DNA from 4 places in the Furfurilactobacillus sp. WILCCON 0119 genome. Region 2 is predicted to be linked to each of the others. Evidence: predicted binding sites of a transcription regulator. Region 2 holds the regulator's gene; each other region holds the start of a gene.

Region 1 (3,153 bases), on a different contig from region 2:
ATATAGATAATACTCCCTTTAGCCGAAAAATGGCACAATAATCGCTAACTTTTATTTAGAAGAATTTTTAAGCCTTGATTTAACGAGCGTTCTCAGCTTTTTTGTGGTGATTTATTTTCAATCTTAAGGCTCCTTAAAGGTCAACCCCCGATAGTAATGCCAACCACAAATGACATGGAGGACTTGCCAATGTTAACCACGACTGAACTATCCGAATCTGAATTCATGACCTTTGAACAAACGTGTGCGAACGGCTGCTTTTACCAAACGAGTTGGCAGCGCCAGCTCCTGGCTGATCAAGGCAACATCACTGTTTATCTGGGCCTTCGTGACGACACAAGCTTGGTTATGGCGGCCCTGTTGGTGGGGCGTAAAATCCACTTTGGTTACCGCTTTGAGGTGTACGGCGGCCCCGTTTTCCCGAAGGACGCGCTGACGTTTGACCGCCTTAAGACCTTTCTTGAATGCCTCACCACGTATGCTTACGATCACGAGGGGCTGGAATTTTCCTTGTTGCCCAACCTAGATCGCTACGTTTTAAATGACGACGGTGAGATCGTAACTGAGCAAAACGCCGAGCTCATTCATATGCTTGAGGTTCTCCACTATCGCTACACCGATTTCACCGCAACTGGTTACCAAAAGGCGACCCATGCAAATCACTTTGTTTATAAAAAGACGCTGAGCGGCTTGACCGCGGCAGAGCTGACCGCCAGCTACTCAAAGGCCACGCGCTACAACATCAATAAGGCCAAAGAGGTTGGTGTTGAGCTGCGCCAGTTGACCTTTGATGAACTCGCTGAGTTTAAAAACAATACCGAAGCCACGGCTGAACGGCTTCACTTCAAGGACAAACCGTTAAGCTATTACCAAAGTGCATTTCAAACTTACGGGGATCACGTTAAGTTTATGGTGGCGGAGCTGAATTTACCCCGCTACATGACACGCTACCAAGATAAAATCGATCAAAATCAGCACCAAATCGCGGAACTAGCTGCTAAACACAAAGCCTACAACGATAAAAAGATCGCCGAGTTGGAACGGCAAAACGCAAATCACCATCAGAAAATCACGCAAGCCAATACCTTCTTAGAAGCGTTTGGTCCTGTCCTGAATATTGCTGGTGCGATGTTCATCAGCCAACCGCAAGAAATGGACTACGTTTTTAGCTATACCAACGAAACGTTTAAGGCCTTTCGCGGACCGTTCTTACTTCAGGACACGATGATGCACGAAGCTGCCGCGGCTGGCATCCCCACGTACAACTTTTTGGGCATCGCCGGTCAGTTTGACGGAAACGACGGTGTCTTCGAGTTCAAACGTGGCTTCAACGGCTACCCCACTGAGATCCTTGGTGAATTTACGAAGATCATCCGCCCTGCCAAACACCAGATGCTGTCGGTCTTCAAAGAATTGAAACAACTTGTTTCATAATTTTCATGCTCAATGCCACGCTTGTGAAAATTCCGGAATGTTTTTCGGAAAACACACTGAAAACGACAAGATAATCATATGCAAGCAATTCCTTACCAAAACTAGACCACTTAAGACAACAACTAGGTATTGATAATTGTAACTATGACAGTTATAGTTTACTTGTGAATAAAGTTACGACATGTTTTCACAAATTCCGAAAGAAGGTTTTTCATTTATGGTTGAACGTAGTTATGATTTCTTAATGCCAAGTGTTAATTTCTTTGGCCCTGGTGTCATCAGTAAGATTGGTGATCGCGCTAAGATGCTCGGCATGAAGAAGCCGGTCATCGTTACCGACAAGTTCCTTGAAGGATTAGAAGGCGGTGCCGTTCAACAAACGTTGGCTTCATTGGATGAAGCTGGTGTTGACTACGTCATTTACAATGGCGTTGAACCTAACCCAAAGATCCGCAACATTAAAGAAGTTAAAAAGTTATATGAAGATGAAGGCGCTGACTCAATCATCACTGTTGGTGGTGGGTCTGCCCATGATACTGGTAAAGGTGCCGGAATCATTTTGACAAACGGTGACGACATTACCACACTGGCTGGAATCGAAACCTTAGACAAGGCTTTGCCACCATTGATCGCCGTTAACACAACTGCCGGAACTGGTTCAGAATTGACCCGTCACGCAGTTATCACTAACGAAGAAACACACTTGAAGTTCGTTGTTGTTTCATGGCGGAACATTCCGTTGGTTTCATTCAACGACCCAAGTTTGATGTTAGATGTTCCAAAGAGCTTAACGGCCGCTACTGGGATGGACGCCTTTGTCCAAGCCGTTGAACCTTACGTTTCTGTTGACCATAACCCAATCACCGACTCACAATGTATCGAAGCCATCAAGTTGATCGAAACTTCCTTACGTGAAGCCGTTGCTAATGGTCACAACTTGGAAGCACGGACCAAGATGGTTGAAGCTGAAATGTTAGCCGGAATGGCCTTCAACAACGCCAACTTAGGTTACGTTCACGCCATGGCTCACCAATTGGGTGGTCAATATGACGCGCCTCATGGTGTCTGCTGTGCCCTGCTTCTGCCTTACGTTGAACAATACAACCTGATTGCTGACCCACAACGGTTCGCTGAATTAGCTGAAATCATGGGTGAAAACACTGAAGGTCTGTCAACACGTGACGCCGCTGAATTGTCCATCAAGGCCATGAAGCAATTGTCACAAGATGTTGGAATCCCTGCTTCCATCAAGGAAATCGGTGCTAAGCCTGAAGACTTTGAACTGATGGCTGAAAACGCCTTGAAGGATGGGAACGCCTTCTCTAACCCTCGTAAGGGAACTAAGGAAGACATCATCAAGATCTTCCAAGCAGCTTACGACGCTGAATAATTAACGCCTTAACCGTGCTTAATGCACAAATAAGCCCTTCGTCATCTGACGAGGGGGTTTATTTTGGCCAAAAATCGGCATGATGTCGCCGTATAAATGCGGTTTTCCACAAGCACAAATAGTTGGAACAACGCAAAATTACGGGTACCCTAATGACAAATTCACTGAATCTTATCGGGGGTACACCATGAAAAATCAATCATCATCCGTCACCACCGGCCAAATGTTCCGGTTCGTGTTCGGACAAGTTTTAAACAAGAAATGGTTGCTCGGCCTAAACGTCGTGGCCCTGGCCATCATTTCATTGCTTGAGTTTGTGATTCCACAGT
Region 2 (3,153 bases):
GGCGTTGAAGAAGGTGTTTGGCAAGTGCAAGCTGGGTCTTTTGCCCACCAGAAAAACTGGTGACGTTACGGTCGTACGTGTCTTCATCGAAATGAAAGGCATGGAGAACACCACGAATCGTGGCCTGATAGCCATAACCGTTATTTTCTGTGAAGTCGTGCTGCAACTGGTCGTAGTCGGTTAGTAAGTGGGTGTAATCTGTACTGGTATGATCAGCCGCGGGGTCGGCAATTTGGGCTTCGAGTTGATGCAACTGGGCTTCCTGACGCTGCTGCTGAGCAAAAACGGTGAGCATTTCGTCCCAGACGGTGTTGCTCGAGGTTAAGCCGGCGTCCTGGGGAAGGTAGCCGATGGTGGCGCCCTTTGAAGAGGAAATGGTCCCCTCATCAGGCTCCGTAATGCCAGCAATCATTTTCAGCAGGGTGGATTTTCCGGCACCATTCCGGCCCACCAAACCGACACGGTCGCGGTCGTTAATGGTCATTGAAACGTGTTGAAATAAAGTATCAGCGCCGAAACGTCGCGCAACTTGTTGCACCTGAAGCACTTGCATAAATTGAGGTCTCCTACATCATAAAAGTCTTTGTTCTATTTTAGCATGTTGTGGGGTGGGATTGCGAAAGGGACAAAAAGTTCGTGAAATGAACTAATGATTGGTGGATAAACGCGTGTAACCACTCGAGAAGTGGTCTAAAAATTAATCAGTAAAAGAAACGCCGGTTTAAGCCACTTTTGCGCATTGAAAAATGGTGAAATGCCCTTGTAATTTTGCGAAATACCCGAATGCTGATATGAAATATGCTTCACAATAAGGGGCCCTATGCTATAATTTACCTTACAACGAGTTTCACAAGGATAACCCGCAAAGTGCGGAAAGAAAAGGAGTGACTGCTGTGGCTGAACAACGAATTCCACGGGCAACGGCAAAACGGTTGCCAATTTATTATCGATACTTGAACATTCTCCTCAACGCAGATAAGATGCGCGTCTCATCAACAGAATTGTCAGAAGCAGTGAAGGTGGATTCCGCCACGATTCGGCGGGACTTTTCCTATTTTGGTGCACTAGGAAAACGGGGCTACGGCTATGACGTGCCTAAATTACTTGAATTCTTCAAACGAATCTTAAATCAGGATCAACTGACTAACGTTGCATTGATCGGGGTTGGGAACCTTGGGCATGCATTGCTCAACTTTAACTTCCACCAAAACAGTAACGTTCGGATCAGTGCCGCTTTTGATGTGAACGAAGCCATCATTAATACAGTTCAAAGTGGTGTGCCAATTTATCCACTGGATGAGATGGTACAACAGTTGCGGGATCAACAAATTGAAATTGCAATTGTGAGTGTGCCAGAAGACACAGCGCAAGACGTGACGAATCAAGTGGTTGAAGCTGGTGTTCAGGGAATTTTGAACTTTACGCCACGGCGGTTAACGGTTCCTGACAACATTCGGGTTCAAAACGTCGATTTAACAAACGAATTACAAACCTTGATTTACTTCATCGACCATTACGAAGGTGGCGACGATGGGGAAGAGGACGACGAATAAGCACGGTTTAACAACATTTGGACAATGAGCCAGATGTTTTTTTATTGTCAAAAAACATTTGGCTCACGTTGCCGTATGTCTTGGTGAATGGGGCGTCAGTGGCTTGGGAAAAAACTTTTTGACTAAGTTTGACCAAAACACTTGCATTCAGAAAGCGGCATGGTTATCATAGAGCATGTTGTTAGCACTTAACGTATAAGAGTGCTAAAAGCTCTGATTATAATAATGATATTGGAGGGAATCAACGTGTTAAAACCATTAGGAGATCGCGTTATTTTACAAGCTTCAGAAGAAGAAGAACAGACCATTGGTGGCATTGTCCTTGCAAGTAATGCACAGGAAAAGCCAACAACTGGGAAGGTTATCTCAGTTGGAACTGGCCGGATTTTGGACAACGGAACGACGGTTGCCCCACTTGTTAAAGCGGGCGACGTTGTGATGTTTGACAAATATGCGGGAACCCAAGTTTCAGATAACGGTAATGACTACCTGGTTCTCCATGAAAAAGACATCGTTGCGGTTGTTGAATAACAACGCAGCGTTAACAAACCGAAATAAGCATGTGTCAGCACACTAAAATACAGTTGAGGTGGCAGAAAAATGGCTAAAGATTTGAAGTTTTCAGAAGACGCCCGGAGCGCAATGCTCGCTGGGGTCGATAAATTAGCAAACACAGTAAAGACAACGCTTGGACCAAAGGGACGGAACGTCGTTTTGGAACAAACATACGGTTCACCAACCATCACAAATGATGGGGTAACGATTGCCAAGGCCGTTGAATTAAAGGATCATTTCGAAAACATGGGTGCTAAGTTGGTGGCAGAAGTTGCTTCCAAGACAAACGACATCGCCGGTGACGGAACAACGACCGCCACGGTGTTGACGCAATCCATCGTTAACGAAGGGATGAAGAACGTTACGGCGGGTGCAAACCCTGTTGGGATTCGCACCGGGATCGAAAAGGCAACCAACGCCGCCGTTGATGCCTTGCACAAGATGAGCCACGATGTGAAGACTAAGTCTGACATTGCTCAGATTGCGTCCATTTCAGCCGCTGATCCAGAAGTCGGGACGTTGATTGCCGACGCAATGGAAAAGGTTGGTAACGATGGTGTGATCACCATTGAAGAATCTAAGGGAATCGAAACAACGTCCGATGTTGTTGAAGGAATGCAGTTTGACCGTGGGTACATGAGTCAATACATGGTTACCGACAACGACAAGATGGAAGCTGACTTAGACAACCCATACATCCTGATTACCGACAAGAAGATTGCGAACATCCAAGACATCTTGCCATTATTGCAATCAGTTGTTGAACAGGGCCGTGCATTGTTGATCATCGCCGATGACATTACCGGTGAAGCACTCCCAACGTTGGTATTGAACAAGATGCGGGGAACATTCAACGTGGTTGCCGTTAAGGCGCCTGGTTTTGGTGACCGGCGGAAGGCACAACTGGAAGACATCGCTGCCTTGACTGGCGGAACCGTTGTGACTGATGACCTTGGCCTGAACTTGAAGGACACAACCGTTGAACAGTTGGGTCAAGCAGGTAAGGTTACGGTTACTAAGGACAACACTACCATCGTTGAAGGTG
Region 3 (3,153 bases), on a different contig from region 2:
ATGAGTAATTGCCCCACCATCGCGCCAGCAAACTGCGCTAACAAGTAGCCCAGCACCTGTGACCACGGAAAGATTCCTGCCGCTGCTTGAGCCAGTGTAATTGCGGGATTAAGGTGGTTTCCTGAAATGGATCCAAACATCATCGCCGGGATCATGACCCCGAGGCCGTACCCAAATGCAATGAACAGCCACCCCCCATTAGCTTGACCAGCCGTTCCGTTCCCCGTTGTCCCCTTCAAAAACGAATTGGCAACGGCCCCGTTCCCGAATAAGACCAAAATCATCGTGCCAAAAAACTCTGCTGCTAACCGAACATCCCAACTACCTGTCATAAATATCCGCCTCCTTTAGTTTTCAACCTGCATAAAGTAACATTTTGCACATTACTTTATATTTTAACCAATATGAACTATAAAAAAAACGCTTTCAGAAGTAAATGTTGATATTTTTTCATTATTTCGATTACAAAAAGTTATAGGCTGGTCAAAGCCTAATTCAACACCATTTTAATTCCATAAAAATTCGTTTTTTCACAAACTTTGCTGATGAACTTGTCTACCTTGGTGATTAAAGGTTCCCTGCAAATCCCAGTGCGACGCGATTTCCATTTTTTCGCTTTGCATGTGCATCATTGCATTTATTTGATTTCACGCTATCATGTGAATTGAAAGTGCTCGCTAGTATCACTCCCGGAATTACGAAAGGACGTTACTAACGATGATTAAAACAACAACGTTTAAAAACATTTTGCTTGATGTCTCTGATGGGATTGCAACCTTGACCATTAACCGGCCGCGGTCAATGAACGCCTTAAATTCAGCCACACTGATCGAAATTGGTCGGGCACTGGATAACGTCAAAATGAACGCCGCCGACATTAAGGTGCTTACCATCACAGGTGCCGGTAAAAAGGCCTTCGTCGCAGGCGCAGATATCGCCCAAATGCGTGACATGAATGCTCTGGAAGCCGCTGATTTATCAAAATTAGCGCACGAAACGTTTGGTAAGATTGAAAACTTACCACAAGTCACCATTGCTGCCGTAAACGGTTACTGTTTAGGTGGTGGTCTTGAATTAGCCGCCTCATGCGACATGCGAGTGGCTTCAAATAAGGCCAAGTTTGGTCAACCTGAAGTGACGCTTGGGATCGTTCCTGGCTTTGGGGGAACCCAGCGCCTTACCCGGTTAGTCGGTCGTGGGAAAGCCAAGGAAATGATTGCAACGGGAACCATGGTGGATGCAGAAGAAGCTTACCGGACCGGGATCGTTGAAGAAGTGACGGAACCAGCCGCCTTAACGGACAAGGTGACGGAAATTGCGGACACCATTCAGAAGAATGGGTTGATTGCTGTCGGGATGGCTAAGTACGTCATTGACCGTGCCGCTGATCTTCCCCTCGACACCGCCATCGACTTCGAAACCCAAATGTGGGCCCAAACATTTGCAACCGCTGATCAAACGGAAGGTATGACCGCCTTTCTTGAAAAACGGAAAGCAGAATTTCCTAACGAATAACATCTAAATCACAATAGGAACGCCCCCCTCTTTTACCATGAGGGGGGCGTTCTTATTGTGGTGGCTTAATGTTTAGCTGGCATGATCGTCGCTTCGCCATCAGTAACGATCTCACCATTTTGATTTGTCACCGTTGTTGCAATCGTTGCAATCTTAAAGTGCTTTTTGGCTTCGATCTTGGTAACCTCAGCCGTAACAACCAGAACATCGTCAAAGTGAACTGGTTTCTCAAACCGTAACGTCTGTCCTAGGTAAATGGCTCCTGGTCCCGGCATCTTTGTTCCTAAGCAAGCCGAGATCATTCCCGCAGAAATCATGCCGTGCGCAATCCGGCCGTGAAATTGGGTTTGTTCAGCAAACTCATCGTCCATATGCATGGGGTTGTAGTCCCCGGTGACCTTCGCAAAGTCCTTCACGTCAGCTTCGGTGACCCGTTTGGAGAATTCGCCGCTCATCCCAACTTCTAATTCGTCTTCATAAATAATTTTGTAATCAACCATTTTACAGCCTCCATGATGTGTTTTAAATCACAAGATTACATCACCCTGTGATAACGTCTTCATTGTCTTCTGGAAGCGATTTCATATCCAATACGAATTATTTATTGACGCTATTTCTGCACGTAATAGGTTGGTTAAAAGCCCGTCAACTCGCGGCAATCATCTTGATGGTCCGGCGTCCAGCACCTTCATATTGTGATAATTTTACTAAACTGGCGTCGGGCCGTTTCACCCGATCAGGGAATAAAAAACCGTCAATCCTAAATTGAATTGACGGTCTTAATGACGCGTTTCATTATTCGTTTAATCTTACGAGTGGTTATGACCACCGTTCGATGTGTTAAACCACTGGCCCATGGTCAACGCAATCTTTTCACCAACCAGTGTCACAACGGAACCGATCAGGATAACAACGATCCCAACGACCGTATTTTTATAAATCGGTTCCCCAAGCACGATCAGCGCTAACACTGGTGCCAAGGCTGGTTTAATGAAGAAGATCAGCGAGGCAACGGGAATCCCCGCCTCATCCATGACGATGAAGTATAAGCCAAACGCCACCCCGGTCACAAGGATACTAACGTAAGCCAACAGTGGCAGAGAACTCCAACTCAAGTTTGCAAAAAACGGCACGTCACTGAAGCCCTTGATTCCGCGAAGGACGTTTGCCTCACCCGGAATGTGCGTTGATAACATGAACAGGCCCAATTCCATCGCTCCGGCAATGAACGAGAAACAGGTCATGGTCAACCCATCAAAGTGCCGCCGATTCGAATTCACCCGGGAAAGAACGCCATAAAGACCAAACGTTATTGAACACAACAGGCCCAATAAAATGCCCACGGGATTCGTCAATTTAAAGGGGTTAATGATGATCACCAACCCAACTAGCGTTAAAATAACGGCAATCGTGTTGGTTCGCGTCATCCGTTCACCCAAGAAGATCAATCCAATCAACATCCCAAAAACAGGATTAGCACTTAATAAAATGGCAACTGTTGACGCGGTCGTTGCCTGGATTGCCATCTGATAGAGTGTCATACTGACAACAACACAGGTGAATCCAGTTAGGGCAAAGGCCCCCCAATCACGGAGATGCAGCTGCTGATTTTTTCGATGTAATGTATGTACTGCAATT
Region 4 (3,153 bases), on a different contig from region 2:
TGTACGCAACAACGGTAACATCCGTTCCTTCACGCACAATTTTAGCCTTATCCAACGGAACCGTGTACTTACCATCTGGCACATCAGCCTTCATGGACCGGTACAGTTTCAAGTTTTCCATGAACAATACAGGGTCGTTATTTTCAACTGCGGAAATAATCAAGCCCTTGGCGTCATAAGGATTAGATGGTGTTACAACCCGTAATCCTGGTACACCAGTAAAGAAGTTTTCCAAGTTATCGGAATGCATTTCAGCGGTATGCGTCCCACCACCAAATGGTGTCCGAATGGTGATTGGCATGTTCTTTGTGTTACCAAAGCGGAATCGTGTCCGGGCCATTTGACCGGCGATGGAGTCGATTGCTTCAAACGTAAAGCCCATGAATTGGATTTCAGGGAGTGGGCGCCAGCCAGTTGCAGCTAATCCCATTGCTAATCCTAAAATTCCAGATTCAGCTAATGGTGTATCGAAGACCCGGTCTTCACCATACTTGTCCTGTAAGCCCTGGGTTGTCCGGAACACACCACCATTTTTCCCGACATCTTCACCGAAGATTAACGTCTTGTCATCGTCGCTTAGGACTTGATCAAGTCCGTCAGTAATCGCTTGAATATAAGTTTTCGTAGCCATGATTACTTCGACTCCTTTGCTTCAAATTCGGCAATTTGCGCCTTGATGTTCGGAGTTGGTACTTCGAACGTATTCTTTAACATTTCAACGTTGGTTTGCTTTGGTTCTGCATCCGCAGCCTTCAATGCAGCCTTAAAGTCAGCTTTGCATGCGTCGACATAGTCACTTTCTTGTTGATCAGACCATAAGCCCTTATCTGTCAGCACTTTCCGTAACCGAATCAATGGGTCTTCATCATGCCACGGTTTTTCTTCTTCTTTACTCCGGTAACGCGATGGGTCATCACCAGCGGAACTGTGAGCACCATACCGGTACGTTAAGGTTTCAATTAAGACTGGTCCGTTCCCTGCTGCCGCATAGTCACGGGCAGCTTTTGAAACAGCGTAAACGGCCAAAACATCCATCCCATCAACTTGAACAGATGGAATTCCGGCAGCGACAGCTTTTTGAGCCAGTGTCTTCGCAGCTGTTTGCTTTGCACGTGGAACAGAAATGGCAAAACCGTTATTTTGAACAAAGGCAACAAGTGGTGCTTGGAAAGCCCCAGCAAAGTTTAATCCTTCGTACGTGTCCCCTTGCGATGTCCCACCATCACCGGTGTAAACAAAGGCGACGTTCTTTTCACCGTTCTTTTTAATTCCTAGAGCAGCACCGGCAGCTTCAACATACTGTGCACCGATAATGATCTGTGGCATCCAAGCACGATATTTTTCATCATAAATATTGCCAAGAACATGACCACGTGACCATAAGTACCCTTTTTCAACTGAACCACCATGTTGAATTAATTGAGGAAGGTCACGGTAAGCAGGGAATAAGAAGTCTTGGGGTTCAAATGCTGAAACACTCCCCATTTCACTTGCTTCTTCACCAGCCGTTGGGGCGTAAAAGCCTAACCGACCTTGACGTGAAAAGCTCATTGTTTGTTCATGCAATGCACGTTCCCATACCATTTTCTTCATGAAATCAACCAATTGGTCATTGCTGAAACTATCAAAGACCTCTTGATTAACGACTTTGGCAGAACTGTCTAATACTTGCACCGTCTTATAATCACTGCCTTGGTTATTTTTAATTGCAGCGAAATCGACAATTGCCGTTGATGAATCGTTGTTTGCCATAATGCACACATTCCTTTCCTTTATCTGATGACAGCTGTTCATTCGCCCAGTGTCTAATATTTCTCATAAGCAAATGTATGCGCTTTCATCTTTCGTAATTTATTGTACCGCTTTGCAGAATCCGTTTGCAAGGGTTTTCAGTCTCGTTAATCTGTTCACAATAGATCAGGCAGCCACCTGCGACTTTGTGAAGCTTTCGGACAGTTTTTGCTAAATTTGTCTAACAAATAAACCGTATCCGCGTCAGGTCACGATTTTTACTCTTTTCCTTGAACGGTTAACAGGGCTCAACCATTTCTTTCATCCCTTTCCATTTTCACAAGCATCCCCAAACCAGCCGTGAATCACCCACTAATTCAACTGAAAATTACGGTGAAACAATCCGCATTGTTTGTTGTTTCACTTAGCAATTAACAAAATCATGGGCGGCCACATTCAATTAAGATGGGTAGTAGTCCCATTTTCACGCATATGCTACACTAGTATGCAGAACTACTCGAGGAGGAACGAACGTGATATTAATGAACAACATTATTCGGGATGGTAACCCCACTTTGCGAAAACAGGCGGCTAAGGTTACCTTTCCTTTAAGTGAGGAGCACCGCCAGCTTGCTGCTGACATGATGGAATATTTGGAAGTTAGCCAAAATCCTGACCTCGCTGAAAAGTATAAGCTCCGGGCCGGTGTCGGTTTGGCCGCACCACAAGTGGATGTTTCCATTCAGATGGCTGCCGTCTTGGTTCCCTCCCCGGTTGAACCAGAGGATCCTGAAAACCACGACGATATCGTCAAGGCTGCCCAAGAAGCACAAGATAACCCAATCTTTAAAGACGTGATCATCAATCCCGTTATCGTTAGCCAATCAGTTCAAGCTGGTGCACTATCTGAGGGTGAAGGTTGTTTATCCGTTGATGAAGATCGGCCTGGCTATGTTCCCCGTGCTGACCGGATCACCCTTCGGTACCAAGATGTTGACGGTGAGACTCACTCGATTCGGCTGAAGAATTACCCAGCCATTGTTTGCCAACATGAAATTGATCATTTACACGGCACCTTGTTCTATGATCACATTAATCATGAACATCCCTTCGCCGCTGATGATGGCACCATTTTAATTGGTTAACCCACGCCACAGCTATTAATAATGAACAATCAAAAATGGCAACGACCCAGATAATGTAGGTCGTTGCCATTTTTATTTGTTCATTAATCCTGTTTTTCTTGGGTGGGAACTTCAGAAGCATTAAGACGTTTTAAATCCCGAATGTACTCGACGGTCGCCTCATTCATTAGGTACGCGACATCGACATGCCATTGGTCTTCAAAGAGCCATAGATCTGTAACCACAAACGTTGGTGAGTCTGCTGAATAACGGGTAACCTCATGTTTACCCGCGTATT

What was found. The regulator Rex, encoded in region 2, represses fermentation and respiration genes when NADH is low (regulators of the CRP and FNR family bind a similar motif). The targets are predictions, from matches to a motif close to TTGTGAANTANTTCACAA.
Region 1: the regulator Rex is predicted to act here: its motif matches at 1,597-1,614, upstream of ACRYI5_RS07705 (iron-containing alcohol dehydrogenase).
Region 3: the regulator Rex is predicted to act here: its motif matches at 2,031-2,048, upstream of ACRYI5_RS06775 (MaoC family dehydratase).
Region 4: the regulator Rex is predicted to act here: its motif matches at 1,896-1,913, upstream of pdhA (pyruvate dehydrogenase (acetyl-transferring) E1 component subunit alpha).

The regions. Positions count from the first base shown of each region.
Region 1 covers NZ_JBPCCV010000004.1:125,599-128,751, reverse strand. The annotation lists gene ACRYI5_RS07710 (peptidoglycan bridge formation glycyltransferase FemA/FemB family protein) at 190-1,434, shown strand; gene ACRYI5_RS07705 (iron-containing alcohol dehydrogenase) at 1,652-2,824, shown strand; gene ACRYI5_RS07700 (ABC transporter ATP-binding protein) at 3,012-3,153, shown strand, end outside.
Region 2 covers NZ_JBPCCV010000002.1:261,926-265,078, reverse strand. The annotation lists gene ACRYI5_RS04815 (ABC-F family ATP-binding cassette domain-containing protein) at 1-553, opposite strand, end outside; gene ACRYI5_RS04810 (redox-sensing transcriptional repressor Rex) at 894-1,553, shown strand; gene groES (co-chaperone GroES) at 1,800-2,084, shown strand; gene groL (chaperonin GroEL) at 2,154-3,153, shown strand, end outside.
Region 3 covers NZ_JBPCCV010000003.1:258,843-261,995, forward strand. The annotation lists gene ACRYI5_RS06765 (MIP/aquaporin family protein) at 1-332, opposite strand, end outside; gene ACRYI5_RS06770 (enoyl-CoA hydratase-related protein) at 718-1,515, shown strand; gene ACRYI5_RS06775 (MaoC family dehydratase) at 1,581-2,015, opposite strand; gene ACRYI5_RS06780 (DMT family transporter) at 2,325-3,153, opposite strand, start outside.
Region 4 covers NZ_JBPCCV010000005.1:60,926-64,078, forward strand. The annotation lists gene ACRYI5_RS08685 (alpha-ketoacid dehydrogenase subunit beta) at 1-631, opposite strand, end outside; gene pdhA (pyruvate dehydrogenase (acetyl-transferring) E1 component subunit alpha) at 634-1,752, opposite strand; gene ACRYI5_RS08695 (peptide deformylase) at 2,265-2,876, shown strand; gene ACRYI5_RS08700 (hypothetical protein) at 2,960-3,153, opposite strand, start outside.